4 regions of the Actinoallomurus sp. CA-150999 genome follow, and region 2 is predicted to be linked to each of the others. Evidence: riboswitches for the same ligand, from Rfam matches in the RefSeq annotation. Region 2 holds a riboswitch; each other region holds the start of a gene.

Region 1 (7,799 bases), 4.2 Mb from region 2:
GGGCACGTCGGCATCTACGTCGGCGGCGGCAAGTTCATCCACTCGCCGCACACCGGGTCGTACGTGAAGATCGACAGCCTGAGCAACCCCTGGTACAGCTCGCACTACGTCGGCGCGGGCGCGCTCTAAGGACACGATCACCATGGCCAAGGAGCGTACGATCATGTCCAGAACCGCGCGCTGGTCCGTGACGACCGCCGGGTTCATCGCCGTCGCCGGGCTGTCCCTGCCCGCCGTTCCGGCGCACGCCGACCCGGGCAACTCGCTGAGCGCGGCGAAGAAGTCGCTCGCGAAGCTCAACGACCAGGTCGACCAGCTGGGCAACCAGTACAACAAGACGAAGGCGGACTACAAGGCCGCCCAGGGGCGGGTCAACGCCCTCTCCAAGTCGGTGCAGGCGGAGCGCAAGACGTTCCAGGCGCTGCGGCTGCGGGTCGCCCAGCTGGCCGTCGACGCGTACAAGACCGGGGACAACGGCTCGATCCCCCAGCTGCTCGGCTCGAAGGACCCGGACGCCGTGCTGTCGCAGATGTCGGCGTTCACGCAGATCGCGCACAACCGCACGGCGGAGTTCCAGCAGTACCTCGCCTCCGCCCAGCGGCTCGAGCGCGAGCAGGCGCTGCGCGTACAGGCGGCTCAGCAGCTCAAGTCGAAGAAGACCCAGCTCGAGCAGCAGAAGTCGCAGGCCGACGCGGCCGTCAGGAAGCAGCTGGCGCTGATCCACAAGCTCGGCGGCAACATCGACCCGGGCAGTTCCACGGAGAACTGCTCGATCCTGGCCACGGGCAAGGCGGAGATCGTCCTGAAGTTCGCCTGCGCCCAGCTCGGCAAGTCGTACGTCTTCGGCGGCGCGGGCCCGAACGTCTGGGACTGCTCCGGGATCACGATGGTGGCGTTCGCCAAGGTCGGTATCAAGCTCAACCACTGGGTGCCGGACCAGTACGACGCCAGCAAGCGGGTGTCCAAGGCGGACCTGCAGCCCGGCGACCTGGTCTTCTTCCACGACCTCGGGCACATGGGGATCTACGTCGGCAACGGCAAGTTCCTCCACGCCCCGCACACCGGCGACGTCGTGAAGATCTCCAACCTGAGCGACGCCTGGTACAGCTCCACCTGGGTCGGCGGCGGCCGGCTGCTCTGAGGACCGCCGGGCAACTGAACAGCGGACGAGGGCGGGCCGGGCGGAGACTCCCGGGGCACGGAGAGCATCCGGCCCGCCTGCAACGTCATCGCGATCTTCCGCACCGATCCACGGTGCGGGGTGTCACCTGCGGCACACGCCATGCGCCGCTCGACCGGAAGCGTTTCCGCCGGCGGCGGCGCTAGGGACAGCGCCCCCGATGGTGGACCGGTTCCGGTTTGTCAGGAATGCAGAGAAACGGTCATCACCGACGTGGTCCAACGGGGGCCATGGGTGGCCGTGAGCGCCTAATCCGCGGGCACGCGGAACCGGGGAACCAACCGCGCACGAGCGCGGCTTCACGGGGGTGAATCGGGGCGCCTGTTCTCCCACAGGCATGCCGTAGGGCGGCTTCCACGCCCGAACCCGACAGCTAACCCGGTAGGCGTAGTGGAAGGAGAGACCCCTGTCTCGCAACCCCTCGACCGCTTCGTCCCTGCGCCTTCGCCTCGCCGGAGGCATGGTGGCCGCGGGTGCGGTCCTCGCACCCGTCGCCCTGACGGTCCCCGCGGCGCACGCCGCGACCCCCCAGTCGACCGTCACGGCGCAGAAGAAGCACAAGTCCTGGAGCCAGCGTCACAAGGCCGGTCTGAAGGCGGTCGACATCGCCCGCAAGCAGATCGGCAAGTGGTACCGGTACGGGGGCGCCGGCCCCAGGACGTTCGACTGCTCCGGGCTGGTGCAGTACTCCTACCGCAAGGCGGGCATCCGCCTGCCGCGCACCGCGGGCCAGCAGCACCGGCACATCAAGCGCCACGTCCGGTGGCAGAACCTCGCCGTCGGCGACCTGGTGTACTTCAACTACAACAACCACACCGGGATCATCTCCAAGGTGAAGGGTCACAAGATCTGGATGATCCACGCGTCGCACACCGGCACGCAGATCAAGCAGGTCCGGATCGACAACAACAGCTACTACCGGAGCGAGTTCTACGGCGCGGCTCGCCCGTACTGAGCCGGCTGAACCGGCTCGATCCGCCGGGGTCGTCCAGATGGGCGGCCCCGGCTTTCTCAGCTTCGCCCGCTACTATCGCGCGCATGTCGTCGGCGCGCTCCGGGCAGGCACGGGTCGCCGCGCTGGCCGGGGTGGCGATCGTGTTGCACCTGGTCACCGCGGTTGGCTACGTCGCGCTGCACCACGGCGCCGACCGTACGGCCGCGTCGTTGCGCAGCGCCACGGCGGCGCCCACGCCCAGCACGGCCACGGTGACGGCCATTCTGCAGCGCCGTTCCCGCGCGATCCTCGCCCATGACCGCGCGGCCTTCCTCGCCACCGTCGACCCGTCGGCCCAGGCGTTCCGCGCCGGGCAGGAGACGTTGTTCGACAACCTGACGAAGATCCCCCTGGCGACCTGGCGCGAGTCGCTCGCGGACACCCGCGCCGCGGCCGCCGCCGACGACGGCTGGACGGCCCGGCTGACGCTCACCTACCGGCTGCGCGGTTTCGACGCGGCCGACGTCGCCTACACCCAGTACCTCACCTTCGGCCGGAGTAAGGACGCGGGCTGGGTCGTGTCCGGCGACGGGTCCACGCACGGCCTGCGCGACGACCCGCAGATCTGGGACGGCGGCACCCTCACCGTCATCCACGGCCGGCGCAGCCTCGTCATCGGCGAGGACGACTCCGGAGTCGCGGACGGCACCGGGGCCACCGACGGGCCGCAGACACGGACCGCCGAGCTGCGCGACATCGCCAACCGGCTCGACACCGGCATCGGCCTGGTCTCCGACGTCGTCGGCGACCGCTGGTCACGCCAGGTCGTCGCCTTCGCGCCGGCGACGGAGCAGGAGGCCGAAGAGCTCGTCGGCGACGTCCGGAACCTCGGCGACATCGCCGCGCTCGCCACCGTCAGCGGCGCGGCGGGTGACTCGGGGCAGGGTGCGGATCGCGTCATCATCACCCCCACGGCGTTCGACCGCCTCAACGGACTGGGACGGCACGTCGTGCTCACCCACGAGCTCGTGCACGTGGCGATGGGCGGCGCCCGCGACAGCCGCACCCCCATGTGGCTGATCGAAGGACTCGCCGACTACGTCGGTTACAAGAAGGCCGGCGTCTCGACGCGTGCGGCGGGACGCGAGCTCGCCGCGCAGCTGGCCGCCGGCGACGTGCCGGCCGCGCCACCGGGGCGGAGCGCGTTCAGCGGCTCGGGCGAGCGCCTGTCCGCCGCGTACGAGGAGGCATGGCTGGCGTGCCGGATGATCGCGGAACGCTATGGTGAGAGCCGGCTGGTGCGGCTGTACCGGACCGCGGAGGCGGAGCCCGGCGACGCGGGGGACCCGCGAATCGAGGACCGCGCCCTGCGGGCCGTGCTCGGCATAGGTTCGAGCGAGTTCGCCGCGCAGTGGCGCGCCTACCTACGCAAGGAGCTCACGTGACCGAGCCGGGCGGTTCGAGGCTCACTGTGGAGTCTGTGGTGTGGTGGCGGGGCGGCTGTCCGTGTGAGGAGCTCACGTGATGATGTGGGGCGGTTCGAGGCCCACTATGGAGTCTGCGGTGCGGCGGCGCTCTCCGCGCGAGGAGGGCGCGTGACGGAGCCGGGCGGCGCGTCGCCGTCCGCTCTCGTGTCCGATCGCGAACCCGGCCGCGCAGCGCCGTCGGAGGGCTCCCGGCGGGCCGCCGCCATCGCCGCGGCGGTGCTCGGCGCGCTGCTCGTCGCCGTGATCGCGGTGGTGACGCCCTGGCATCCGCTGCCCGGCGGCCGGACCGCCGCCGACCCGGCCCTCGACTTCACCCGGGACCAGATCGCGCGCAGCGAGGCCTTCAGCGCCGCGCTGGATCCCCCCGCGTACGCCTCGATCGTCGTCGGCCTGGTCGTCGTCCTCGCCCTGGGCCTGACGCCCTGGGGCGCCCGGCTGCTCGGACTGGTCACCGGATCGCGCCGGTCCGCCACGGCGGGTGCGAGCGTCCCGCTGTGGCGGCGGACCGTGCGAGTGGTCGCGGTCGCCGTCGTGCTGTCCGCGCTGACCCAGCTCATCGCGCTGCCCTTCGCCGCGTGGTCGGAGTCCGTGCTGCGGCGGTATCACCTGTCGACCCAGAGCTGGGGGTCGTGGCTCACCGACCAGCTCATGGGATTCGGGGTGAGCCTCGTCATCTGGGTCGTGGCGCTCGTGGGTCTCCACCTGCTGATCCACCGCTTCCCCCGCCACTGGTGGGCGGCGGCGGCCGCGGGCGGCTTCCTGCTCGTCACGGCGGCCTCGTACGCCTACCCGGTGGTCGTCGAGCCGCTGTTCAACTCCTTCACCTCGATGCGCGCCGGGCCGCTGCGGACGGATCTGCTCCGGATGGCCCGCGCGGACGGCGTGCCGGTCCGCGACGTGCTGGTCGCCGACGCGTCCAAGCGCACCACCACGCTGAACGCCTATGTCTCCGGGTTCGGGTCGACTCGGCGGATCGTGGTCTACGACACCCTCCTCGTGTCGGAGTCACCGAAGGAGGTCGAAGCCGTCGTCGCGCACGAGCTCGGCCACGCCAAGCGCAACGACGTGCTGACGGGGACCCTCGTCGGCGGTGTCGGGGTCGCGACCGGCGCCTGCGTCCTCTACCTGGTGATGACCTCGCCGCGGCTGCTGCGCCGCGCGGGCGTGCGCTCGGTGGCCGACCCGCGCTCCACCGCGCTGCTGCTGGCCGCGGTGACCGTCCTGGCCCAGATCGCCGCGCCCGCGGAGAATCTCATGAGCCGCCGCATCGAGGCACGGGCCGACGTGCACTCCCTCGACCTGACGCGCGACCCGGCGACGTTCACGGCGATGCAGCGGTCCCTCAGCCTGAGCGACCTCGACGATCTGTCGCCGAACCCGTTCGCCTACGCGCTGTGGAACACCCATCCCTCGGGGCCGGAGCGCATCGCGATGGGACGGGCCTGGGCGCGCCTGCACCACGTTCCCGTGCCGCCGCCCGCACGCCACTGAGCTTCGGGCTCAGGGGCGTACGGGCGGTGAGCGTGCCGGCTACTCGGTGACGGGGCTGGTCGTGGCGGCGGCCGGGCGCGCGCCGAACGGCGAGCCGACGGGCAGGGCGTACCGGCCGCCCATTCCGTTCACGACGCCGGCCGCCGAGGCGTACCAGGCGACCAGCGCGGTGAGGACGCCGACCCAGCCGCCGAACTTCACCATGCCGCTGCTGTGGGAGAGGTTGCCGATGAACAGGATGATCTCGGTCAGCTCGAGGGTGAGGAACACCCCGAACACCGCCGCGTTCACCTGGGTGCTCCACAGGAGCATGTACGCGTTGAAGATCGCGAACGCCAGCAGGATCCAGCCGAGGTCGTTCTGAATCAGGTCCTCAGGGTTCGCCTTGGTCGCCGCCGCGGTGGCGGCGGCCGTCGGCGCGACCCAGCGGACGTACAGGGCCAGGCCGATCCAGAACCCGCCGTACGACGCGAAGGCGGTGGCTCCGAAGACGTTCCGGTTGCGGAACTCCCACATGCCGGCGAGCAACTGGATCAGGCCGCCGTAGACGAACGCGTATCCGAGCCAGGCGTCCGTGCCGTCGGTCCACCCGGCGTTCTTGGCGGAGAGAAGGAACGTGGTGAGGGCGAACGCCGCGAGCCCGAGCGGGGCGGGGTCGGCGATCCCGGATAGCGGGGTGGACGGGGGTTGGGGGGTCTCGGTCATGGGTGGCTCCTCCTCGTCGTGAAGCTCCCACCGCCGTGCCTCGTCAGGTCCGTAACATCGCGGGCCCGGCGGGGATGGGCGGCCACAAATGACGCGCCCTAACACTAACTCCCTGTTTCGCATTGGTCACGGGGGTGCGTCAGGTCAATCTGATCACTCGTGCGATGCTGGCAATGATGAGGAAGACGCTCGTCGTGACCAACGACTTCCCGCCCCGGCCGGGCGGCATCCAGGCGTTCGTGCACAACCTGGCGGTCCGCCGGCCGGCGGGCTCGCTCGTCGTGTACGCGCCCGCGTGGGAGGGCGCGGCGGAGTTCGACGCCGCGCAGCCGTTCCCGGTGGTCCGGCACCCGACGACGCTGATGCTCCCCGTGCCCGCGGTGCTGCGCCGCGCCCGCGAGATCGTCCGGGCGGAGGGCTGCGACTCGGTCGTCTTCGGCGCGGCCGCGCCCCTCGGACTGCTCGCCGCGCCGCTGCGGCGGTCGGGCGTCGAGCGGTTCGTCGGCCTCACGCACGGCCACGAGGCGGGCTGGGCGGCCCTGCCAGGGTCGCGGCGGCTGCTGCGCCGGATCGGCGACGAGGTGGACGTCCTGACCTACCTGGGCGACTACACCCTCAGCCGGATGGCCCGCGCGCTGTCGCCCGCGGCGGTCACGCGAATGCGGCGGCTGGCCCCCGGCGTGGACGAGACGGTCTTCCGCCCCGGCGCGGGCGGCGAGGAGATCCGGGCGCGGCACGGCCTGGCGGACCGCCCCGTCGTCGTGTGCGTCTCCCGCCTGGTCCCGCGCAAGGGCCAGGACGCGCTGATCCACGCCTGGCCGCACGTGCTGCGCGCGGTCCCGGACGCCGCCCTGCTGATCGTCGGCGGCGGCCCGTACCGTGCCGACCTGGAACGACTCCGCGTCGAGCTGGACGTCGCCCACGCCGTACGGCTGACCGGCGCCGTCCCCTGGGAAGAGCTGCCGGCGCACTACGACGCCGGCGACGTGTTCGCCATGCCCTGCCGGACCCGCCGGCGGGGCCTCGACGTCGAGGGGCTCGGCATCGTCTACCTCGAGGCGTCCGCCACCGGGCTCCCGGTGGTGGCGGGCGACTCGGGCGGCGCGCCCGACGCCGTCCTCGACGGCGAGACCGGCGTCGTGGTCGACGGCCGCTCCGTCCGCGCGATCGCCCAGACCGTCATCGGCCTCCTGCGCGACCCGTCCGCGGCGCAGGCGATGGGCAAGCGAGGACGTTCCTGGGTGGAGCGAGAGTGGCGCTGGGAGGTCCAGGCCGCCCGCTTCTCCGCCCTCCTGTGACGACCCGTTGATCAGCAGCCGCAGACCGCGCCCGCCCCCACCGGGGCGGTCAGGGGGTCGGGGGGTGTGCTGACCCGCCCGGTCGCGGTCTCGACGGCGAACCCCTCGCGCGTCCAGTACTCGTAGCCGCCGATCATCTCCTTCACCCGGTAACCCAGGCGGGCGAAGGCCAGCGCGGCGCGGGTCGCCCCGTTGCATCCGGGACCCCAGCAGTAGGTGACGACGGCCGCGTCGCGGGGGACGAGCAGGGGCGCCCGCTCGGCGATCAGCGCCGTCGGCAGGTGCACGGCCCCCGGCAGATGACCCTGTTCCCAGGACTCGGTGCTGCGGGAGTCGACGACGACCAGGCCGGGCACGCCGGCCTCCAGGTCGGTGTGGACGTCGGACACGTCCGTCTCGAAGGCCAGACGTGCGGCGAAGTGGCGGGCGGCCTCCTCCGGAGGAGCCGGCGCGGTGGCGAGAACATTCGACATGCCGACGATCGTGGCCGACGGCGTGCGTCCTCGGACAGTGGCGTGGATGTCGCCCATCGATAGGATCCCGCCATGCGGATCCAGCCGAGGCCCGGTTCGACGGTCGCGGTGCTCGCCTACGAGGGGATGTCCCCGTTCGAGACCGGCATCGTCACCGAGGTGTTCGGCCTGCCGAGGCCGGAGCTGGACGTGCCGTGGTACCGCCTGACGGTCTGCGCCGAGCGGCCCGGC
Region 2 (7,799 bases):
TTCGCGGTGCCGGTCAGGACGCCGACGTCTTGGTCCACGCTCGTTGGGAGAGTGACGATGGGCCGAGCGGCGATCGTGTCCGCCTTCCCCACCTCGCCGAAGACGTCGATGACTTCCGAGACAGGGCCAAGGACGCGCTCGGCTCCCGCCTGAGCGCCGCGCTGCGTCCGCCCGTCGCCACCGTCACGAGTACCACCCTCAGCGTCACCGACGGCAGCGTGCTGCGCACCTTCCAGCTCGCCTACCTCGCAGCCGACGGCGGCGACGGGCCAGGCGTGACCTGGATCGCGGGCGGCCCGCCCCGGGCCCCCGCCTCCGCGGTGGACGGCCACGCCGAGATCCCGTACCAGGCGCCGCCCTGGCCTGTGCAGGTGGGCCTGTCGGAAGCGGACGCCGCCGCTCTCCACGTACGTCCGGGCGCTCGCATCCCGCTCGAGGACGACCGGAAGCGCGTAAAAAGCGTCCAGATCAGCGGCATCTTCCGGGCGACGGACAGCACCGATCCCGCCTGGCGGCTGGCCCCCTGGCTGCTGCGTCCCGCCTCGGGCGAGGACGGCGTGGGCACCACCCGGCTCGCCGGCCTGCTGTCACGCGACTCCCTGCCCGACGCCCGCCTCGCCTTCGACCAGGACCAGCTGGAGCGCACCGTCTGGTTCACCCCGGACCCGCGCGCGCTCACCTGGGATTCCGCCCAGGCGATCGCCGGGAGGGCGGTCGCGCTCAAGGCGGCTTCCGGTTCCTCCGGCGCCCTCGACGACTCCCTGCAGTGGGACACGCAGCTCGACGCCGTGCTGCGGAACGTCCGCGCCCAGGTCAGTGCCGCGTCCGTGCAGGCGTCCGTTCTGCTCACCGGTGTCCTGGCCGCCGCGGTCCTGGTCCTGCTGCTCGCCGCCGACCTGCTGGTCGGCCGCCGCGCCCCGGCGCTCGCCGCCGCCCGGCAACGAGGGGCGACGCTGTCCGACCTCGGCGCCGAACTGCTGCTCGAGTCCATTGCGGTGGCGCTGTCCGCCACCGTGGCCGGGCTCGCGCTGGCCCGTACGGTCTCCCCGGGTGCCTCCTTGGGGTGGGTGGTCCCCGTGGTCCTCGCCGCTGCCGCCGCCGGCCCGGCATTCGGTACGCTCGCCGCCGCCCGTGCCACCCGCGATCGCCGTGTCCCCGCCAACCGGACCGCACGCCGCTGGGCCGTCCGTACCGGCCGGCTGCGCCGCGCCACCGCCGAGGTCGCGGTTCTGATCGCCGCGGTCGCCGCCTTCGTCGCGCTGCACCAGCGCGGGATCCTCCCATCCGCTCCCTCCGGCGACGCGTCCGGGGCGGACGGTGGCGTGGCGCTGCCCGCGAGTGCTCCCGCTCTCGGCGTTCTCGCCGGCGCGCTCGTCCTGCGGCGGCTGCTGCCCGCCGGGACGCGCCTCGCGCTGAAGCGGGCACTGCGCTCGCGCCGCCCGCTGGCGGTGTTCGGCACCGCGCGGGCGGCCGTGACGTCCGCTCGCGTGCTGCCGCTGCTGGTCCTGGTGACCTCCGCCGCGCTGGCGTCGTTCGCGCTCACCCTCGACGCCACCGCCGACCGGGGCCTGGCCGACGGCGCGTGGCGTACCGTCGGCGCCGACGCCCGCCTCGACATCGCCCCCGCCGCCGCGGCCTCCACACCCGCGCTCGCGCGGCGCATCGCCGCCGCGCGGGGAGTCCGGCAGGCCGTCGCCGGGCAGGTGACCGACCGGGCGCGCATCGTCGCCGACTCGGTGGTCGTCGCACCGCGCCTGGTGATCGTGGACACCTCGGCGTACCAGCGGCTGCTGGCCTCCACCCCACTGCCGCACGCGCCGACGCTCGCCCGGCTCAGGGCGACCGGTCACGGCGACGTCCCCGTGCTGGTGCGCTCGAGCAATGGCACCCTACGGCGCGGCATGCGGCTGCAACTGCTCCGGGACGGTGCCCCGGCCATCCGGCTCACCGCCGTCGGTACGGCACCCGCCGTCGGTGACGCCGATGACGTCATCCTCGTGGACGCCGCGGCGATCGCCGCCGCCGGACTGCCGGCCGTCCCGAACACGGTGTGGGCGACCGGCCCGGGAGCAGCGCGAGCGGTCACCGCGAGCGCCGTCGCGGCGAACGCCGTACTCCGCGCGGACGTGCTGCGCGCACGCCGTGCGGCGCCGCTGACCTCGGGGCTGCTGCGGTTGACCTGGGCCTCGGCCGCGATCCTGCTGGCTCTGGGACTGCTCGGGCTCGCCCTCGGCACGGCCGCGAGCGCGCCGGAACGGTGGCAGACCCTGACCCGGCTGCGGACCCTCGGCCTGCGGCCACGGGACGCCCGCTGGGTCGCCGCGGGCGAGTTGCTGCCGCCGGTGCTGGTCGCCGCGGTGGGCGGCCCGCTGATCGGGGTACTGCTCGCACGCCTGACGTTCGGCCCGCTCGCTCTGCGGTTGCTCACCGGGCAGGCCGCCGACCCGCCCCTGGTGCTGCCGTGGTGGTGGCTCGGTCTGCTGATCGTCGCGTTGCCGGTGGCCGTCGCCGTGGCGGTACCCGTCGAGTCGGTGCTACGACGCCGGCGCCGATTGAGCGAGGTCCTCCGCGCGGGATAGCTCCGTGCCGGCCGGTCGGCGGCTTCTCGGGATCAGCTTGCGACGTCGACGGCCGCTAGCGCCGGGCGGATGAGGTGGAGCAGTTCATCGTGCAACGTCCGGTACTGACGCCTGCCTCTTCGCCGTAGATCTCATCGTCGGGGAAACGGCGGTGCAACTCGGTCCGGATCAGACTTTCGACCGCGAAATCGGCGTCGGTCACCTCGCTGCCATCGCGTTTCTCCACGACGCCGAAGTCGGCCGCGAAGAACCGCTCCGCGGCCACCCGCCCGGCCCGCTCCGCGAGCGCAACGGCGAAGTCCAGCAAATCCCGATCCACCGCGGCAGGGGTCATTCCCGCACGCTACCTGAGTCTGATCACAACAAGCCGCCTCCACTGGAGCCGGAAGCCTCAGAAGGAAGTCACCCACGGTAAGGACATGCGCACCGACACGGCGCCGTGATCTGCACTCCGTAACGGAAGGTGCACGCAGCGTACGATAAATCACGTTTCGGTGGTTTTATACACATTGATGCCCTACGCTCCGTAGGACTCGACTGTCCCATGCTTCACACAAGAGCACGACCGTCAGCCGAATCCCTGCAGTGCAGGGAACCGGGGACCCAGGTACCTGGGGTGAATCCGCAGCGCCCGGCGCTCGGAAGGGCATCTCCCGCCCGAACCCGACAGCTAACCCGGTAGGCGTGAGGAGAGGAGTTCGTACGTGGCATTTCCATATTCACAACTCAAAAGTTCCGGCTTTCTGAGGGGCATTACGGCCTTGACGGCGAGCGCCGCCCTTCTTCTTCCCGCGAGCAGCGCATACGCGGCCACCAAGCCGTCACCGACCGCAGCAAAGAACAAACTGGACAAGCTCAACAGCCAGGTGGACAAGCTCGCCAATAAGTACGACAAGGCGAAGACACAGCTGGATGCGGCGAAGAAGCGGCTTTCAGTGATCAACAATCAGATCGCCACTGAAAAGCCCAACTATCAGAACCTCCGCGTTCGGGTTGCGCAGATGGCCGTCGCCGCCTACAAGAACGGCACCCTTGGCAACACCGCCGTCATCGCCTCCAAGGATCCCGAAGGGACCCTGCAGAATATGTCGGCCTTCGTCGCGCTTTCCAATAGCCGAAGCCAAGAGATGACGGCATTGCTGGCATCGACCCAGCGCCTCCAGCGCGATCAGGAAGAAGCCAAGGCAGCGCTGCAGACCGTCACCACGACCACGTCGACGCTTAAGAAGCAGAAAACCGCCGCCGAACAAGCGATCGCCAAGCAGAAAGCACTGTTGGCCAAGTCCACCAGCTCCAGCTCAAGCAGCAGCAGCTCAAGCGGCAACAGCAGTAGCAAGGGCAGCGGTAGCAGCCCCACCGGCTCCGCGTCCGGCTCGGCGAGCAAGGCGGTGAATTACGCCATGGCTCAGCTGGGTAAACCCTACGTCTTCGGCGGTACAGGCCCGTCGGGCTATGACTGCTCCGGGCTGACGATGATGGCCTGGCGCGCCGCCGGCGTCAGCCTTCCCCGCGTCGTCCCCGACCAGTACAGCGCCATCCGCCACGTCTCCAAGTCCGACCTACAGCCCGGTGACCTGGTCTTCTTCGACGGCCTTGGCCACGAAGGCATTTACGTCGGCGGCGGAAGATTCATCCATGCCCCGCACACCGGCACCGACGTGCAGTACGCCAGCATGTCCAACAGCTACTGGACCGCGAACTACGTCGGCGCCGGCCGCCCGTAATCAACGGGCCCGTCGCCCGCGTGATCGCTGGACCGAGGGGAAGGCGTCGTACGTCCTGGACCGGATCGACGCCTTCCCCAGACCGGCTGCAACAACATCCTTCGCACAACCGTCCGCGTGCGCATCGGCATCGGCGTATGGCCGCTAGAGGAATGCGGAGAGCAGGAGGGCCATCCCCAGGCCCAGGACGCTGACCAGCGTCTGGGTGGTGGTGTGGATTTTCGTGGCCTTGCCCATGTCCATCCCGAAGGACTCCTTGACCAGCCAGAATCCCGCGTGGTTGACGTAGTTGAGGCCGATCGAGCCCGCACCGATGGCGATGACGACCAGCGAGGTGTGCCAGCTGTCGGACGCGGTCACCAGTGGCGCGACGATGCCGGTCGAGGAGACGATCCCCACCGTCGCCGATCCGGTGGAGGCGGAGAGCAGTAGTGCGAGCAGCCACCCCAGCAGCACGACGCTGATGTGCGCTCCACCGGCGGCCGAGGCGATGGCGTGGCTGATGCCCGTGTCCTCCAGCACCTGGTTGAAGGCGCCGCCCCCGCCGATGATCAGCAGGATGCCGACCACGGCCTTGAGGCTCTCCGTGACGGACTGCCGCACCGCTTCCCCTGACCTGCCTTGGGCCAGTCCCAGTGCGACCAGCGCGACGAGGAAACCGACCAGCATCGCGATGACGGGCGTACCCACCAAGAGGGTCGCGCTACGCAGCTGGTTTCCGTCGGGCAGGGCGATCTCCGCGATGGTGCGCAGCAGCATCAACACCACCGGAATGAGGATGCAGGTCACCGCCCAGGCGATCGGTACCGGCCGCTGCGCTGCTGCAGAATCGTCGCCCCGTACGGCAGGCTCTGCGTCGTCCGCGCGCTGCCGTACGAACTGGTCGACCAGGGCCTGGTCGGGGTAGACGTCGATCCGCGGGGCCATCCAGGTCGCGAAGACGGGGCCGGCCAGGATGACGGTGGGCACGGCGCAGACCAGGCCGAGCACAATCGTCTTGCCCAGGTCCGCGTGCAGTCCGGCGACGGCGGCCAGCGGTCCCGGGTGGGGCGGGACCATGCCGTGCAGGGTGGCGAGTACGGCGATGGTGGGGATCACGAGCATGGTGTACGGCGAGTAGCGCGCGTGCCCTTGCCTGCGCATCCGGTCCGCCACGCTGAACACCAGCGGCAGCAGCACGATGAGGCCGACCTCGAAGAACATCGGGATGCCGATGACGAACGCCGCAGCGCTCATCAGCCACGGCACTGTGCGCGGTGTCGACCGGCGCACCACCGCTGCGGCGATCACTTCCGTGGCGCTGGAGTCTGCCAGCAGACGGCCCAGCATGGCGCCGAGAGCGAGTGTGATGCCGACGTTGCCGAGGACATCGCCGGCACCTTTCTCGATCGAATCGGCGATCTTGGCGACGGGTTCGCCGCCCGCCAGTCCGACCCCGATGGACACGACCAGCAGGGCGATGAAGGGATTCAACCTGAGCCGCGAGTTGATCAGCACTAAGAGCAGGGCAACCGAAACGATCAGTACGGCTATCAGCCCAGGCGTCGACGTTGCCACCGCAGGACCTCCTCGATACCTCCGGAACCGGTTCCGGAACGGTTCCGGAAGTGTGGCGGACGCGGAGGGCGGAGGTCAAGGTCGGATGTCGGCGGGCTCACGCGCAGAGCGATCGTCGGCGGCACCAGGCATCAGGCGCACCGGCAACTCGTGGACCTCGGGCGGCTCCGGGGCGCCCTCGATCGCGCGCACCAGCAACTGGACCGCACGCGCGCCCAGTTCCGGCAGCGGACGCGGGACCGCGGCGAGCGACGGCTCGGCCAGCCGGGCGGTGCGCTCGTCGCCGAAGCAGACCACCGCCACATCCTCCGGGATTCGCCTGCCCGCCCGGCGCAGCGAGCCGAGCGCGGCCAGGGTGAGGTCATCGGAGCAGCTGAAGAGCGCGTCGAAGCGCGGGCCATGGTCGACCGCCACGTGGGCGTCCGCCCCGACCTCGACGATCCGGTCGGAGGAGAACTTGAGTCCGGCTTCGGCGAAGGCGGACTGGCAGCCGGCCGCACGGGCACGAGCGCCGCTGGCCGCGTTGTGCGGGAGCAGCACGACGACCGACGTACGCTCCTGCCGCATCAGATAGCGGCCGGCCTGGTACCCGGCGCTCCAGTTGGCCGTCCGAACGATCGTCGCCTCCGGGTCGACCAGGTCCTCGTCGACCACGATCACCGGTCGCGAGCGGTCCCCGCCCGACGGCGTCCGCACCGGGCCGACCAGGATCGTGCCGTCGATGGGCAGCTCCGCCGGGTCCTGCGGCGGCATCGAACCGTCCGGCCCGACCGGCCGGACGAGCACCTGGTAGCCATGGCGTTCGGCCTCGGCCATCGCCCCGGACAGCACCCCCGCCCAGCCTGAATCGGCCGGCGACACGTGCAGCACGATCAATCGGAAGCGGCCGGTGCGCAGCGCCTGCGCGACCCGACTCGGCTGGTAGCCCAGCTCTTTCGCGATCTCCTGGATCCGCGTCCGAGTCGCCTCGCCGACTTCCGGGTGGTCCGCGGACAGCGCGCGTGAGGCGGTCGCCTTCGCGACTCCCGCAGCCCGGGCCACGTCGGCAAGCGTCACGCGCCTCATCGGCCGTCCTTTCCAGGACTCCGAGGCTCCGAAACCGGTTCCGGAGCCGCTGCAAGGCACGCTACCCCACATGCCACGCCGCACGCCGCGATCGGTGCCGGCGCAGAAGCGCCGCAGGGCCCTGTGTCCAGTACCTCTGCCGGCACATGTACACAGCTGCGTACGAATGATCGTGCCGAGGCTTTCGACGCGCTCGGTCTCATCGGCGGATGAGGCACGGCTCCGGTCATGATGGGGGCATGCGGCGAGTGGTGATCCTCGGGCGCGGCGGCGCCGGCAAGTCCGTCTTGGCCCGACAGCTCGGCGAGGTGACCGGTCTGCCCGTGGTCGAGCTGGACACGCTGTTCTGGCAGCCTGGGCTGGTCGCGACGGACCCGGCCCGGTGGGCGGCATGTCAACGGGAACTGGTCCAGCGTGACGCTTGGATCCTCGATGGTGACCTCGGGCCCTACGACAGTGACCCGCAGATCCGCCTCCGGGCTGCCGACACCGTCATCGTGCTCGATTTCGCCTTCCTGCGATGCGCGTGGCGGACGATACGCCAAGGCCGCGAACGCGGCGACTACTGGCGCTGGATCTGGGCCTATCGACGCCGCAGTCTCCCGGCCGTGATGCAGGCGATCAGCGCTGCCGCTCCGGACGCCGAGGTCCACTTGCTGCGCAGCCCCCGTACGGTCCGGCGCTTCGTCGCGCGACTCCGGCGGACGGGCACCTAGCCGAAGGTGCGGCCGATGTTCGGCGTTCGCGCGCAGCGCAGTGCGGCGCGGATGACGGTGGCAGGATCGCCACGATGGTAGACCTGCTCGGCGGGTTCAATACCGTCCAGGAACTCCTGGTAGCGCACGGCATAGGCCAGGTGTGCCAACGGTTCGGC
Region 3 (7,799 bases), 1.1 Mb from region 2:
GAGGCGATGGAGCTCCCGTTGGACTGGGACAGGGCGTGCAGCACGCCTGCGTCGGTGTCGAGGGTCCATACCGCGCCGCCGCCGACGACCGGCGATCCCTTGACGGCGGCTCGCGCGGTCCAGACCCGGCGCAGGTCGCCGCCGGAGGAGACGTCGACGCGCTGCAGGCCGTTCTCGCAGGGCAGGAACGCAGAGGACCCTGACCGGGCCATCCCTCCGAAGGAGACGCAGCCGGGCAGGGAGGCGCGCTGGCCGCCGATCCCCCCGAGGTCGCGCGCGTCGAGCAGGTAGATGTCGCCCGTCTTGCCGGCGATGAGCACCCGCTCTCCCGGGAGCAGGAGGGGGCCCGTCGAGCCGAGATCCTGGTCCTCGCTGTTCTCCTTGCCCCAGCTCTTCGGCGCGAAGTACGACAAGCGGCGGGACAGGTCGGGTGACAGCCGCAGCACCGAGTCGCTGCCGTCGTAGGGCCCGCCGACGCTCGCGCCGTTCCCTACGGCGACGTAGACGTCGCCGGACGCGCCGATGGCCGGGCCGGACGGCGCCCAGATGCCGCCCATCCGGCTGGTCGGAACGGCGTACGAGGCGACCGGCCCCTGGCCATCGGTTTTGTACGCGGCGACGTAGCCGACGTAGTTCCCGCAGTCGCCGTCGAGCCCGCCGAACGGCACGTACACCCGGCCGCCGGCGACCGAGAGGGCGCCGCGCTGCTGTTCCGCCTTGCTTTCGCGGCCGGCCGCGACGTCGAGGCCGCGGGTGAACCGTACGCTGCCGTCGGCGGTGTTCAGCGCCACCAGGGTGTGGCGCCCGCCGGTCGTCTCGGCCGCGACGAACACCGTGCGCGTCGCGGCGTCGTACGCCGGCGTCCCCGTGATGCCGAGCGGGTCGATGTTCCCGCAGGGCAGCGCCGACTGCGGCACGGGCGTGCCCAGGTGCCGTTTCCAGACCTGCCGCCCGGTCGCCAGGTCGAGCGCGTAGACGGTGTCGTTCTCCGTGCCGACGTACGCCGTGCCGCCGACGACGACCGGCTGCCCGTACACCGCTCCGTCGAGCCGCGCCGTCCAGGCGTCCGCGAGCGTACGCGGGGCGGGGAAGCCGGCGGCGTACCCGGCGCGGTCGTTCGATCCGTGGTAGGTCGGCCAGGACACGGCCGTACGCGCCGGCGCCGACGTGCTCGTGGGGGCGCCGCTCGGTGCGGGTGAACGGGTGTCCGCTCTCGACCCGTCGCCGGAGCCGCATGCCGTGGCGGCGGTGAGGACGATGAGTGCGACGCCGTACGCGACCCTGCCCATGGCCCCATTCTCGCCACAGTCGGCGGTCCCGCGCAGGGCGCTCGGCGATCGCACCGCGGATACCGCGCATCCCGAGCGCGATCGCGGCGCCCGCCGCGGCCCCGGCGGCCACCGTCGCCTCCGTGGGGAGCTAGCGGAGGTAGTCCGGGTAGCCGTACCCGACGACCTCGGAGACGGGGCGGATGCGAATCTTGACAGCCTTGTCGGTGTTGCCCTCGATGGTCTCGATCGTCCCGTCGCGATCGTCCTTGACGACGAGACCGACGTGTTCGATGCCGCCGACGGTCTTGTCGCCCGAGAAGGAGAAGAAGACGACGGCGCCGGGCCTCGGGACGGCGCCCCACCGGCCCCGCTGCTGGAACCACTGGGCATGGGTGTGCGTGAACGCGTCGACTCCGATGCCCGGCGCGCCGGCCCGCGCGCCGACCCAGGAGACGAACATGTCGCACCAACTGGCGTCGGCGTAGTCGCTGATCTTCCCGCCGTACCGCTGGGCGCCCGTCTGGGCGGCCGGGGTGGACATGAACCACTGGTTGAACTTGGTGCTCCCGGCCGCGTCCGCCGTCGTGCCGACCTGCGAGAGCGCGACCTTCAGCACGTCGGCGGCGGAGACCTGGGAGTGACCCTTCAGCACGATCATGCGCCTGAGCACGGTGTCCAGGTCCGGGACCGGATCGTGGTCGGCCACCACGGAGACGGGGCCGCGGAAGTGCGGGGCCGCACTCACGGAGAGCTCGGTGGCCACGGCGGCACCGACCAGGGTGATACCGGCGATCGCGGCCTTGAGCGCCGTGCGCTTCAGCCGGGACGGAGGGGGATGTCGAGCGGACACAGGGGTACTCCTTCGGCTTCCATGCCGCTTACCGGGTTAGCTGACGGGTTCGGGCGTGGAAGCTGCCCTACGGCACGATGTGCCGATTCACCCCAACACTTCGGTGGGTCCCCGGCTCCGCGAGCTGCGGATTCAGCGGGCGCTCGCTCGTGCGAGCGGTTCGTACAACAGCGTAAGTCACGTCCGGCGCAGCGGCGGCGGGAGCGGTGTCCGCCCGGGGACGAGCGTTCAGGGCGCCACCGCCTCGGCGAGCGCGCGGAAGATGAGCGCCGTGGAGGTGGCGCCGGGGTCCTGGTGGCCCTGGCTGCGGGGCCCGAGGTAGGAGGCGCGGCCCTTGCGGGCGATCATCGGGATGGTGGCGCGCATGCCCTCTTCCGCGGCGTCCGCGGCGGCGGAGGCGGACGTGCTGAGGGCGGCTCCGCCGCGTACGGCCGCCTCGAACGCCTCCACCGCCGGACCGAAAGCATCGATCATGGTCTTGTCCCCGAGGCGAGCGGCACCCAGTTTCTGAACCGCTTCCAGGCCGGCCCGCAGTGCCGCGAGCAATTGTTCGGCGGTCACGCTCGGTTCGGTGAGCTGCTTGCCGATGGCGCGGAACGCCATCCCGTACAGCGGGCCCGCCGCACCGCCGACGCTCGACGACAACGCGGTACCGGTTTTAGTGAGAATTTCCCCTACCGTGTTGAATTCTTTGCCATTGAGCGTGCTTCGCACGACGGAGAAGCCACGCTGCATGTTGACGCCATGATCGGCGTCGCCGATGGCCGCGTCCAGCCGGGTGAGATAGTCGGCATCGCGGTATATGGCCGCGGTGATCCCCCGCACCCACGCCAAGGTCGTCTCGATGTCCATTTCGCTGTCCAAGGCGGTGAGTCTGGTGACATCGTTACCGACCAGGCTAAGGCTCATGGCAACGGGATGGCCGAGTGGCCACCGGGGACGCCGTCAGCCTGATCGTGGGTCATGGCCCTCGTCGACCGTGTGATCAGAAGCCGGTTCACGGATGCGGAACCGAGTTCGGAGATCCGCAGCCGACGGGCGTACGGGCGTCTCGGCCGGTGACGGTCCCGTAAGAACACCGAGGAGCAGCGGTCCGGCATCTGTCTCGCATGCTGAGAGCGGATGAAATCCGCAGGTCGTTCGCTATTGATGAACCGAATTCAGAGTTCTAGATTGATGTTCATAACAACCTGCCGACCGTCCCCACCCCCGTTGTCCGGCGGGGCGGTCGAGCCGCTGCGAAGATCGGCAGCGGATGATCTCCTGCCCCCGGCAACGACGCACAGGCGGCAGGCCGGCGGCCATTTCATCGGTGGCGATCAGGCATATGTCCTAGCCGGTCAGAGGAGATCGGACGATCTTCTGACGTGGAGAGGAAATGCGAACAGCCGTAACAGGCCGACCGGTGGGAAACCTGCCGACGGAGATGACGAGTTTCATCGGACGTGAGCGCGAACTCGCCGAGGTGAAGCGGCTGCTGGGCGCCGGCCGTCTGGTGACGTTGACCGGCATCGGCGGCGTGGGCAAGACCCGCTTGGCACTGAGCGTCGCGACCGAAGCCCGGCGAGCGTTCCCCGACGGGGTGTGGCTCGTCGACCTGGTCGCGTCGGAGACGCCGAAGTCGCCCGTACGGATGGTCGCGGAGACTCTCGGCCTCCGGAACGTCGAGGACCCGGCCGGGTTGGCGCGGCATCTCGCCGGAAAACGGATGCTGCTGGTGCTGGACAACTGCGAGCACCTGATCGACGAGTGCGCGGCTCTGGTGGGGGACCTCCTGTGCCTGACGACCGATGTGCGGATCCTGGCGACCAGCCGGCAGCTCCTCCGCGCCAACGGGGAGCATGTCCTGGAAGTGCCGTCGCTTCCCGTGCCGGAGACCGATGAGGCGTCGGCGGACACGGCGCTGCGGTACGCGGCGGTGCGCCTGTTCGGCGAGCGGGCGTCGGCCGTCGTGCCGGAGTTCGCCGTCTGTGACGCCAATGCCGCGGCGGTGACGGGGCTTTGTCATCGGCTGGACGGTCTCCCGCTCGCGATCGAGTTCGCGGCGCTGCGGATGCGGATGCTGTCGGTGGAGCAGATCGTCGATCGGCTGGATCAGCTCTTCCTGCTCCTCCGCAGCGACTCCCCGGTCGCGAGTCCGCGCCAGAAGACGTTGCACGGGCTGATCGATTGGAGCTACGACCTGTGCTCGGCCGAGGAGCGCACGCTATGGGCCCGGCTGTCGGTCTTCTCCGGCGCGTGCGATCTGGAGACGGCGGAGCGGATATGCGACGACGGCATCCTCACCGACGCCGTCCTGGAGGCGGTGGCCGGCCTGGTGGAGAAGTCGATCCTCGGCAGGGAGGCCGACGGCTCTCGGACGCGGTACCGGCTGCTGACGGCACTGCGCCGGTACGGGCAGGACCGGCTGGTCGAGTCCGGTGAGGAGCAGGCCGTACGGCGGCGGCACCGCGAGTGGTACCGGGACCTCGCCGAGCAGGCCGGAGCCGAGTGGTTCGGCCCTCATCAGGTCGAATGGGTCGACCGGATGGCCGGCGAAGAGGCCGAGTGGGCCGCGGTGCTGGAGTCCTGCCTGAACGAGCCGGGCGAGGAGCGGACCGGTCTGGAGATGGCCGCCGCGTTGTGGAGCCATCCACTGTCATTCGCCTCTCTGGGCGACGGCCACCGCCTGCTGCAGCGGGCCCTCGCCGCGGATCCCGCTCCCAGCGCCGCACGGGCCAGGGCGCTGTGGGCCGACGCCTGGCTGTGCCTGCGGCGCGGCGACCTCCCGGCGGCGGCGCCGCTGCTGGAGGAGTGCCGCGAACTGGCCGAGCGGCTCGACGACCAGGCGCAGCTGGCCGGGGTGGTCCAGCTGACCGGTCTGGCGGCGGTGCTGAAAGAGGACTTCCCGCGGGCCTGCGCGCTGCTGACCCGGGCGCTGGCCTACTACCGCGCCGCGGGCGACCACGGCCGTTCGTGGACCACGCTGCTGCACCTGGCCACGGCCGCCGTCTTCATGGGCGACGCCCGCGCCACCGCGCTATGCCGTGAATGCGAGGAGATGTGCGAGGCGGCCGGTGCCCGATGGTCCCGCCGGGAAGCGCAATTGATCAGCGGCCTGGACCTGTGGCGACGCGGTGACGCGCGGGCCGCGACCGGCGTGATCCGTCAGGCCCTGCGTCCGCCGCGTGTCCCCTCGGAGCGCCTGGGCCTCGCGCACTGCGTCGAGGCGCTGAGCTGGATCGCCGCCGATCAGGATCGGCCTGAATACGCGGCCGAGCTGCTGGGCGCCGCGGACGCCCTCTGGCGATCGGCCGGGGCAGCGCTGCCGGGACTCGGGCCGGTGGCGCGTGCGCACGCCGACTGCGAGATCGGCCTCAGGCGAGCACTCGGCCAGGACGCGTTCGCCGAGGCCCACGCGCGCGGCGGACGGCTCACCCCCGAGCAGGCGATCGCCCGAGCCCGGGATGAAGAGCCCACCGCGTCCGAAACGGCGGACGAGGCTCGAACGGGCGTCGCCGGCGCCCTCACCCGCCGGGAACGCGAGATCGCGGAGCTCGTCGCGCGAGGCTTCAGCAACAAGGACATCGCCAGCGCCCTCGTCATCGCCCCGCGCACCGCCGAGGGCCATGTCGGGCGCATCCTGTACAAGATGGGTTTCACCTCCCGAACCCAGGTCGCCGCCGTGTGGGCCGCGGAATACGGCATCGGCTGACCTCACCCGACGTCCACCGGGAAGCCAGAAGGCGATTCACCATTGATGAACGCCGTTCGGGGCCGGCCCCGTACGGCAAAGGCGTTCTCCGGTCAGCCGGCACGCCGGGTACGGCCGCGGGTGGCTCCGAGCTCCCGCGAGAGATTGCGCCCCGTCTCCCGTACGGCGACCGCGATCTCCTCCCGCCGGGACTCGGACAGCAGCCGCTCGACCGGACCGACCACGCCGATGGCGCCCGCGACATCGCCGGAGCGCGCGAACACCGGTGCCGCGACACCGGCGTCGCCCAGGGCGGACTCCTGATCCTCGATCGTGTACCCGACGCTCCGCGCGACCGTCAGTTGCTCGGCGAGAGCCTCAGGGTCGCTCACGCTCGCGCCGGTCAGCACGCCCAGCTCACTGCCCAGGAGCTCCGTCTCCGTGGCCTCGGGCCCGAACGCCACGATCGCCTTGCCCAGCGCGCACGTGTTCCAGGGGATCGTGGCCCCGACCTCCAGGATCTGGACCGCTCCCTCGGGCCGGAAGACGTGGTGGACCACCAGCACGTGATCACCGGTCAGCACCCCGACCCAGATCGCCTCGTTCACCCGCGTCGCCAGCGCGTCGGCCCAGATCATGGACCGGGTGCGCAGCTCGTGACCGTCGAGATAGGCGTTGCCCAGTCGAACCAGCCCGGGGCCCAGCGCGTACTTGCTGGACTCGGGGTCCTGTACGACCAGCCCTTCGGTCTCCAGCGTGCGGAGCAGCGCATGGGCGGTCGGCTTGGCGACCCCGATCCGCTCCGCGAGCTCCGTCACGCCCAGCCTCGGGCCGGTGGCCGCGAGCTCACGCAGGATCTGAGCCGCGCGTTGCACTGACTGGATCATGACCCGTCCGTGCTTTCGTCATCGGCGAACCAGGTTCCGCGAACCAGATTATCGTTCCGCCGCCCTCGACGGCATCGCCGCGCCGCAGGGGAAGTCCTTACCCGGCGGACGCAGCGATGCCGTCGAGGGTGTCGATGGTCTTCCGGTCGAGGTGGACGTCGCCCGCCGCGAGGTTCTCCTTCATGTGGGCGGGGTCGACGGTGCCCGGAATGAGCAACGTGTGCGCGTAGGTCGCGAGCAGCCACGCCAGGCCGACCTGCGCGGGTGTCACCCCGAGGGACGCGGCGGCCTCGGTCACCGCCGGATGCGCGGTGACCTTGGGAAAGTTGGGAAACGCCGAGCCGAGGGGGAAGAACGGCACCCAGGCGATGTCGTGCTCACGGCACACGTCCAGCACCGGCCCGCTCGTGCGGTCGAGGACACTGTAGGCGTTCTGCACGCAGACGATCCCGGCGGGCAGGGCGTGGCGCAGTTGCTCGGCGCTGACGTGGCTCAGCCCGATGCTGCCGATCTTGCCCTCGTCCCGCAGGGCGATGAGCTCGGCGAGTTGGCCGTCGAGGTCGACGACCTGGTCGCCTTCGGCCAGAAGGCCGGGCGGAGCGTCGGCGCGGCGCAGGTTGACCACGTCCAGCCGCTCGACGCCCAGAGTGGCGAGGTTCGCCTCCACGCTCGCGCGCAGTTGCTCGGGCCGCTGGGCCAGGACAAGGCCGGCCTGGTCGTCGTGTTCCGCGCCGACCTTGCTCACCAGCACCAGGTCCTCGGGATACGGCGCCAGGGCGTCGCGGATCAGCTCGTTGCACCGGCCGGCGGCGTAGAACTGCGCGGTGTCGATGTGGTTGACGCCCTCGTCGACGGCGGAGCGCATCATCGCGATGGCCGACTCGGGCTCGGGGGCCGGGCGGCCGTGTCCGCCGGCCAGATGCATCGCTCCGAAACCGACCCGGGCTACCCGGCGTCCCGCGAGCGTGGCGTTGCCACCCGGGGCCTTCGGCGCGCTTCCGACTGTGCTCATGAGAACGCTCCCGTTCGTCGATGGCGTAGTCTCATTGATGCGGAGGGTCCTCCGCTACGCTGAGGCTAGCATAAGCGGAGGATCCTCCGATTATGCGTGAAGCCGC
Region 4 (7,799 bases), 1.6 Mb from region 2:
CCGCCACCGGTGATCTCCTCCTCCGAGTAGCCCAGCCGGCGGAACTTCGCGACGTTGTACGGGGTGGTCAGGTAGAGGTGCAGGTGCTCGCGGGCGATCGCGCGGGCCTTGCCCGGGTCGGACTCGAACAGCACCGCGTGCTCGACCGCCAGGAACGCGTCCGGTCCGAGGATCTCCCGGGCCTGCGCGGTGTGCGCCGCGTTGACGTGGTAGGTCTGGGCGCCCGCGGCGCGGTCGCGGGCGAGCTCGAGCATCTTGGGCCCGTACGCGGCCAGGATGCGGCGGATCGGGACCTTTGGGGCGGGGTTGGGCGTCTCGACCGCGTCCATCTCGTCGAGGTACTCCCTCATGGCGGCCAGGGGTTTGACCCCTGGTCGCGCGCCGCCGAAGCCGAGGCCGAGCACGTGCCGGCCGGGGTACGCGTCGGCGAGCAGGTGGGCGGCGCCGTACGTCCACCGGGCTCCGCGCGACCAGATCTGGGCGATGCCGTTGACGACGCGCATCCGTTCGGTGCGGGAGAGCAGGAAGGCCGCGTGTGTGAGCGCCTCCCGCCCGAGGAGCTCGGGGAACCAGAACGCCTGCCATCCCTGCTCCTCGAGCTCCTGGATCGACTCGCGCATCCGCGCGGCCGGCTGGTGCTCGAAGTCGAACGTGTAGATCCCGAACCGCCCGAGATCCAGGCCGTCGACGCCGCCCATCGCACTCTCCTTCGGCACATCATCGATCAGAACGCATCGAAGTATCGCAGAATTACGATATGAGCGCCAAATCTGTGCGGCCTGACGCCGTACGGCGTCGCGGGTCTAGAGGGTGCGCCCGAGGTCGGCGACGAGCCGTGCGATGCGCTCTTCGTCGCGCTTGTAGTGGGTCCACTTGCCCACGCGCGTCGACCGGACCAGGCCGGCCCGCTCCAGCTCGGCCAGGTACGCCGACACCGTCGACTGGGCCAGCCCCGCCTTGGCCTGGATGTGGCTGACGCACACCCCCACCTCGGCCGGGTCGGCGATCGCCTCCTCCCGCGAGAAGTGGCGATCGGGCTCGCGCAGCCATGCCAGCAGCTGCAGTCGCATCGGGTTCGACAGCGCCCGCAACGCGCGGATCAGGTCGGGATCCGGGGAGACCGCAGCATCCGCCATAGACGCGGAGTATAGGGCTCTATCGACGTTTCGCGGGAAGTCGATATGGCGGCCGGCCGACCGGTGCGCCGGGATCCGGCCGGTCGGACGGCCCGGCGCACCGGGATCGGGGCGATCACGAGATCATGTCTGCCGGATGTGAACGGCCGCCTCCTGGGGCGGTGAGGCGAGGGAGGCGCAAGTGACTTTCGGGCTGGGGGACCGCGCGGTCGTGGTGACCGGCGGCAGCAAGGGGTTCGGCCGGATCGTGGCGCGCCGGCTCGCGGCGGAGGGGTGTTCGGTGGCGCTGTGCGCCCGGAACGCCGAGACGCTGGCGGCGACGGCGCGTGAGATCGAGACCGAGTACGGGGTCCGGGTGTTCGCGCGCTCGTGCGACGTCACCGTGCCGGATGAGCTCGGGGCCTTCGTCGACGCGGCCGCGGAGGCGCTGGGCGGTCTCGACGGGCTCGTGACCAACGCGGGGGACGCGTTCGGCGGCGGGCTGATGGACTCGACGCCCGAGGAGTGGACGAGGACCTTCGAGCTGAACGTCGGGCACTCGGCGCACGCGATCCGGGCCTGTGTGCCGCACATGCGGGCGCGTGGGCGGGGCGACGTGGTCATCGTGTCGTCGATCTCCGGATGGAAGCCGAGCCGCAACACCCAGTACGGGGCGAGCAAGGCGGCGGAGATCTACATGGCGAGCACGCTGGCCCGGGAGCTGGCCACGGACCGGATCCGGGTGAACACGGTCAGTCCGGGTTCGATGCTGATCCCCGGCGGCGGGTGGGACGAGTTCCGGCAGCGTGAACCCGAGCGCTACGAACGCTTCCTGGGCGAGTTCCCCGGCGGGGCGCTGCCGAGCGGCGAGGACGTCGCGGAGGTGGTGGCGTTCCTGCTCTCGGACCACGCCAGGGCCGTCAACGGCGCGAACATCCCGGTGGACGCCGCCCAGAACGCCCCGGCGGCGAGCGGCTACTGACCTCCCTCTCCGCGTCGGCGGCCCGCCCCGGCCTGGGTCCTTTAAGGGCGAGTTGTTGACTCCTGTCGTGACCGCGAAGCACGCTGATTTGCATGGCGACTGTGCCGTCGCGCGTGGAGGCGGCCGCCGATGGGAAGGTGATGCGGGGCCGCGAGCACGTGTGGAACGCAGTTACGAACCTCCTCCGCGCCGGCCGGTCCGGCGTTCTCCTCGTCGACGGGGAGGCGGGGACGGGGAAGAGCCTCCTGCTCGCGGTGGCGGCGCGGGCGGCGGCGGAGCGCGGGTACTCGACGCTCGTCGGGGAAGGGCGGGAGTTCGGACCGCCGACGTGCTTCGAGCCGTTGCTCTCCGCGCTCGGCGGCTGCGACGGTGAAGGGCCGGTCCGGTGGGCGCGTGAGCGGCCGTGGATCGTCGAGAGGCTCGGGTCCGCGCTGGTGGAACGCGCCGGCGCCGGTCCGGTCATGGTGGGCCTCGACGACCTGCAATGGGCGGATCCGGCGGCGCTGACGGCGATTCAGACCCTCTCGCGGCGGCTCGCCGCCGTTCGCGTGGTGTGGCTGCTGACCCGCCGGACGACGGATCACGCGACGGACGCCGGCCGCCTGTTCGACCGGCTCGAGCGGGACGGCGCCGTCCGGTTCACGATCGGCCCGCTCGACGACGCCGCCGTGCGGCAGGTCGCGACGGACGTGCTGGGAAGCGATCCCGACGCGGACGTTCTGCGCCTCGCCGGCGAGGCGGGCGGCGACCCCGCGTTGGTCACCGAACTGCTGTCCGGGTTGCTGGCCGAGGGGTCCGTCCGGACCGTCGACGGGCACGCCCGGCTCGTGGCCGTACGGCTCCCCGGCCGGGTCGAGGACGACGTCAGGCGTCGTCTCGACGCGGTCGGCCCGGCGACACGTCAGCTGCTGAGCGTCGCCGCGATCATCGGCCGGTCGTTCGCTCCGGAGGACGCGGCCGAGCTGCTGGGGACCACGCCGGCCGCCCTCCTGCCCTGGATCGACGAGGCGTTCTCCCGAGGGCTCCTCGCCGCCGGACCGGACGAGCTCTGCTTCCGCAACGACCTGGTGTGGCGGGTCACCGCCCTCACCGTGCCCGCGCCGGTCCGGCGGGCGCTGCACCGGCAGATCGGGGACCTCCTGCTCACGCGGGGCAGGACGGCCGCGCTCCCCGCCGCCTCCCACCTCATTCGGGGCATCCGGGCGGGCGACGCCCGGGCGCTGACCGCACTCGACCGGGCGGTGGCCGAGGTGATCCCCGCCTCCCCGCGCGCGGCGGCGGCGCTCGCCACGCACGCCCTCCGGCTGACCGACCCCCGGGAGCCCGCCTGGCCCGCCCGGGCGCTGACGGCGATCCACGCCCTCACCGCGGTGGGCCGGCTCGAAGAGGCCGCGGAGCTCGTGGACTCGCTGTTCACCCGGCCGTTGCCGCCCGCCTCGTACCTCCGGCTGCACTGTCTGCGCGCCGAGCTCCTGTACCTCCGAGGGCGGGCGGCCGAGGCCGCGGCCGAGGCGACCGCCGTCCTCGGCCGGCCGGGCGTCCCCCGCGAACTCCGGGACGAAGCCGAACTGGTCCTGCTCGACGCGCTGGCCGGGGCGGGCGACGACGCGGGCGTGCGCGCCCACGCGGATCGGATCGTGTCGGCCGCGGCCGGGCACGGCGACGCGCTGATCACCGGGGCGCTGATCCGGCTGGCCCTGTCCGACTGGGGTGCGGGGCGGCTGACCGACGGACTGGGCCTCGCCCGTGAGGCCGTACGCCGGGCGAGGTCCGCGGAGGCGCGCCGCCTGCACCCCCGGATGATCCTGGCGATGCTGTTGACCGACGTTCGCCGGCTGGACGAGGCCCGCGCGGTGATGGGGACCGCGGGGGAGGACGCCGAAACGATTGGGAACCTGGCCTGGGCGGCGGCGCCCGGCGTCATCCGCGCCCGCCTCGACCTGGCCGCGGGCCGGTTCCCCGAGGCCGTCGCCGAGGCCGAGGCCGCCCTGGCGAGCACGCGCGACCTGGGACCGCACCTGCTGACCTCGTCCGCGCTGGCGGTGCTGGTCGCGGCGACGCTGCGGGCCGGCGATCTGAGCGCGGCGTGGCGGTACGCCGAGGCGGAGCGGCCCGCCCTGTCCCAGTACGGATCGCCGCGCGCGGAGGCCGGGTTCCATCTCGTGCGGGCGCAGGTCGCCGCCGCCCGCGACGGGCCCGCGTCGGCGGAGGAGGCCGTCGTACGGCTCTGCGACGAGGCCACGGCGAACTGCTGGACCTTGGTCGGCGAGCCGACCGCGGCACCGTGGCTCGTACGGACGGCGCTCGCCCTCGGCGACCGGGCCCACGCCGAGAGGGTGGTCTCGGCGATGGACCGGCTGGCCGCCGACCACCCCGTCTTCTCCAGCGTCGGTGTCACCGCGACGCACGCACGCGGCCTGCTCGACCGTGATCGGGTCGCTCTGCGACGCGCCGCCGAGCAACACGTCGACCCGTGGGCCGGCGCCTCGGCGGCGGAGGATCTGGGAAGCCTGCTCGCGGCGGACGGCCCCGGGACACGCGGGGAGGCCATCGCCGGCCTGGACGCCGCGCTGGCGGCCTATTCGGCACTCGGCGCGATCCGCGACGCCGCTCGGGTCCGCCGCCGGCTCAGGCGGCTGGGCATCCGGCGCCGGCACTGGAGCCGGGCCGACCGGCCGGTCTCCGGCTGGGCCAGCCTCACCGACACCGAACGCCGTGTCGCCGAGCTCGTCGCCCAGGGCCTGACCAACCGCGAGGTCGCCGACCAGCTGTTCATGAGCGCGCACACGGTCGCCTTCCACCTGCGTCACATCTTCCGGAAGCTGGATGTGACCTCCCGGGTCCAGCTGACCCGGCTCGCGCTGGAGGCCGGCGACTGATCCCCGGCGGGGACGCCCCTCGGATGGCATGCGACCTCTCCCGTCACATCCGCATCATTGTGAAAATTGGCCTTTCTGATCCCACAATTCAATAGAGGACACTGCATCCTCATGAGTTGTGTTCTGAGAGGCTAAGCGGCACCGGTCTCGGCGGTTGAGTGACCCAGATCACACAAAAGCCTGGTGCCGTCTGCGTGTTTTGTCCTGCTATGTTCCTATAACTCTTGCGGCGCTCGTACGCGTCGCCCGCATATCCGCTGGTGATGGTCAATCCGTCGGCCCGGGCAAGGGTGCGTTTGCGAAAACGCATTGTCCGGGGCGAATTCGGCCGATCTGGCTCATATTCAAAATTACACAACCCCCTACGCCGCCATCACAATGGCGGCCATTCCCCAACCCTCTTTTGACGCCGCCCGCCCTGCGGGCGACCCGCTGAATCCGCACCCCCGCGGAACCGGGGACCCACCAGAAGTCCCGGGGTGAATCGGCACGCCCCCCTTGTGCCGTAGGGCAGCTTCCACGCCCGAACCCGTCAGCTAACCCGGTAAGCGGCATGGAAGCCAAGGAGTTCCCCCATGCCCTGTGTCCCCCGACCCGAGAAAACGCCATCCGCATTCCGTTTCATTCCAGCCTTCGCCGGCGTCGCAACGGCCGGTGCCGCCGCGATCATTTTGACCTCGGCCGGACCGGCCGAGGCGTCATCCGCCGTTTCTCTTCCTGACCACGCCGCGGTCCCGTTCCCCCCGGCAAGCCGGCCCGTGCAGTGGCCCATCCCCGGCAGGGGACTGGACGCCAGGCCCAAGGACGAGCCCAAGGTGCAGAAGGTGCCCACCGCCGCCGACGCGCTGAAGCTGGCCGTCTCCCAGGTCGGCACCACGGAGACCGCCGCCGGGGGCACCAAGTACAACCAGTGGTTCATGTCCACGCCGTTCGCCAAGAGAGGCGTCCAGCGAGACGGCGGGGCGATCAGCGACTATGCCGACGCGAGCTGGTGCGACATGTTCGTCACCTGGGTCGGCGCTCAGGCGGGCATCAAGGGAATCGGCGGCGACGCCTTCACCCCGGAGCACGCCCGCTGGTTCAAGCAGCAGGGCCGCTGGGGCAGCGCTCCTAAACCGGGCGCGGTGGTGTTCTTCTCCTGGAGCGGCGGCGGCATCGACGGCATCGACCACGTCGGCCTGGTCATCAAGGACAACCACAACGGCACCATCCAGACCGTCGAGGGCAACACCGACAACGCCGTGCGTATCCGCACCCGAAGCACCGATCAGGTCGTCGGCTACGGCTACCCCCAGTACGGCTGACGACCGCTGTCCCCCCGCGTCGGCGTCGGGCCCCCAGAGGGCCCGGCGTCGACGCATGCTGCCACCGTCCCGGTGTTCGGTGATCTTGTTCGGTCTCGAGGAGACCCCCGCGCTCGCTCGCCGGGCGTGAGTCGTCCGGAGGAGCCGGTGGCCGCGGCACGCGCGGCTGAAAGTTTCAGCCGCGTTCCCGGTCCTGTCCCAGGTCGGCGTGCGTCTGCGCGTCCGGAGGCCGGGGTGCTCTTGCGATGCGATCGGGGGCGGGTGATCGTTGCCAGCGCCCGCAAACGCCGGAGCAGGACCGGGTGCCGCTTCGCCGCCTTTCGCCAGGGAGAACGCCCATGCCGATCCACCGGAGCTCATGGTGCAGAGCCGTGCTGGCCGCGGTCGCGGTACTGCTCGCCGGATTGGGGCTCGCCACGATCCAGACCGCCGCCCACGCCGCAGTCTCGTGTTCTGCCACGTACGCCAAGAGCTGGGACAACGGGAGCGCGTTCGGCGCGAACATCACGGTGACCAACACCGGTGATCCGCTCACCGGCTGGACGCTGAGCTTCGACTTTCCCGACAACCAGGTGATCACCCAGATGTGGGGCGGCGTGCCCTCTCCGGCGGTGCCCACCCCGGCGGGTGGGGCCATCACCGTCACCCCGACCTCGTACAACGCCGCCCAGGGCGCCGGGGCGACCTGGACCGTCGGCTTCAACGGCACCTACACCGGCGCCAACAGCGCTCCGAGCGTCTCGTGCGCCGGCCCCGGTTCCGGAGGAACGCAGCAGGCCCTGGTGGTCTCCCCGACGAGCGTGAGCGTGCCCGAGGGCGGGACGGCCGGCTACACGGTCCGCCTGAACGCTCAGCCGTCCGGCGACGTGACGGTCACCAGCACCGCGGGCACCGGTGACGGCGACATCACCGTGGTGAGCGGCGCGACCCTGACCTTCACCACGTCCGACTGGAACACCCCGCAGACCGTGAAGCTCGGTGCCGCCGAGGACCCCGACAGCACGAACGGCACCCGGCCGATCACCGTGGCGTCCAGCGGCCTGACGTCGGTCACGGTCAACGCCACCGAGGCCGACAACGACGGCGGCGGCACCGGAGGACCGGCACCCGCGCTGCACGTCTCCGGCAACCACCTCCTCACCTCGACCGGCGCCACGTACCGCCTGCTGGGCGTCAACCGGTCCAGCGGCGAGTTCGCGTGCGTGCAGGGCAAGGGCATGTGGGACAGCGGTCCGGTGGACCAGGCCTCGGTCGACGCGATGAAGGCCTGGAACATCCACGCGGTCCGGATCCCGCTTAACGAGGAGTGCTGGAACGGCACCGACGGCACGCCCAACGGCGCCACGTACCAGCAGAACGTCAAGGACTACGTGAACCTGCTGGTCGCGGGCGGCATCACGCCGATCGTCGAGATGCACTGGAACCACGGTCAGTACACGGGTCAGGGCGCGGGCTGCTCGGACACCACCGCGACCTGCCAGAAGCCGATGCCCGACGCGCAGTACGGGCCGACGTTCTG

The links. Region 2 has a riboswitch for cyclic di-AMP ahead of ACQP2O_RS50520 (NlpC/P60 family protein). Riboswitches for the same ligand answer to the same signal wherever they lie in the genome.
Region 1: it holds a riboswitch for cyclic di-AMP, as region 2 does, so the genes downstream of both, ACQP2O_RS15250 (C40 family peptidase) here and ACQP2O_RS50520 (NlpC/P60 family protein) in region 2, are expected to answer to the same signal.
Region 3: it holds a riboswitch for cyclic di-AMP, as region 2 does, so the genes downstream of both, ACQP2O_RS45075 (CHAP domain-containing protein) here and ACQP2O_RS50520 (NlpC/P60 family protein) in region 2, are expected to answer to the same signal.
Region 4: it holds a riboswitch for cyclic di-AMP, as region 2 does, so the genes downstream of both, ACQP2O_RS42875 (CHAP domain-containing protein) here and ACQP2O_RS50520 (NlpC/P60 family protein) in region 2, are expected to answer to the same signal.

The regions. Positions count from the first base shown of each region.
Region 1 is NZ_CP192063.1:3,206,358-3,214,156, forward strand. It holds gene ACQP2O_RS15240 (NlpC/P60 family protein) at 1-129, shown strand, start outside; gene ACQP2O_RS15245 (NlpC/P60 family protein) at 164-1,141, shown strand; cyclic di-AMP (ydaO/yuaA leader) riboswitch at 1,416-1,583, shown strand; gene ACQP2O_RS15250 (C40 family peptidase) at 1,644-2,135, shown strand; gene ACQP2O_RS15255 (hypothetical protein) at 2,219-3,559, shown strand; gene ACQP2O_RS15260 (M48 family metallopeptidase) at 3,710-5,092, shown strand; gene ACQP2O_RS15265 (acetate uptake transporter) at 5,132-5,797, opposite strand; gene ACQP2O_RS15270 (glycosyltransferase family 4 protein) at 5,974-7,095, shown strand; gene ACQP2O_RS15275 (rhodanese-like domain-containing protein) at 7,107-7,568, opposite strand; gene ftrA (transcriptional regulator FtrA) at 7,641-7,799, shown strand, end outside.
Region 2 is NZ_CP192063.1:10,912,584-10,920,382, forward strand. It holds gene ACQP2O_RS50510 (FtsX-like permease family protein) at 1-2,579, shown strand, start outside; gene ACQP2O_RS50515 (inositol monophosphatase family protein) at 2,635-2,913, opposite strand; cyclic di-AMP (ydaO/yuaA leader) riboswitch at 3,140-3,278, shown strand; gene ACQP2O_RS50520 (NlpC/P60 family protein) at 3,284-4,303, shown strand; gene ACQP2O_RS50525 (GntP family permease) at 4,448-5,860, opposite strand; gene ACQP2O_RS50530 (LacI family DNA-binding transcriptional regulator) at 5,936-6,925, opposite strand; gene ACQP2O_RS50535 (hypothetical protein) at 7,165-7,641, shown strand; gene ACQP2O_RS50540 (aminoglycoside phosphotransferase family protein) at 7,638-7,799, opposite strand, start outside.
Region 3 is NZ_CP192063.1:9,791,989-9,799,787, reverse strand. It holds gene ACQP2O_RS45080 (PQQ-binding-like beta-propeller repeat protein) at 1-1,289, opposite strand, end outside; gene ACQP2O_RS45075 (CHAP domain-containing protein) at 1,420-2,121, opposite strand; cyclic di-AMP (ydaO/yuaA leader) riboswitch at 2,133-2,269, opposite strand; gene dhaL (dihydroxyacetone kinase subunit DhaL) at 2,350-3,030, opposite strand; gene ACQP2O_RS45065 (ATP-binding protein) at 3,548-5,815, shown strand; gene ACQP2O_RS45060 (IclR family transcriptional regulator) at 5,908-6,681, opposite strand; gene ACQP2O_RS45055 (aldo/keto reductase) at 6,779-7,693, opposite strand.
Region 4 is NZ_CP192063.1:9,319,670-9,327,468, reverse strand. It holds gene ACQP2O_RS42895 (TIGR03620 family F420-dependent LLM class oxidoreductase) at 1-716, opposite strand, end outside; gene ACQP2O_RS42890 (ArsR/SmtB family transcription factor) at 804-1,136, opposite strand; gene ACQP2O_RS42885 (SDR family NAD(P)-dependent oxidoreductase) at 1,318-2,097, shown strand; gene ACQP2O_RS42880 (LuxR C-terminal-related transcriptional regulator) at 2,190-4,976, shown strand; cyclic di-AMP (ydaO/yuaA leader) riboswitch at 5,397-5,542, shown strand; gene ACQP2O_RS42875 (CHAP domain-containing protein) at 5,735-6,280, shown strand; gene ACQP2O_RS42870 (cellulase family glycosylhydrolase) at 6,619-7,799, shown strand, end outside.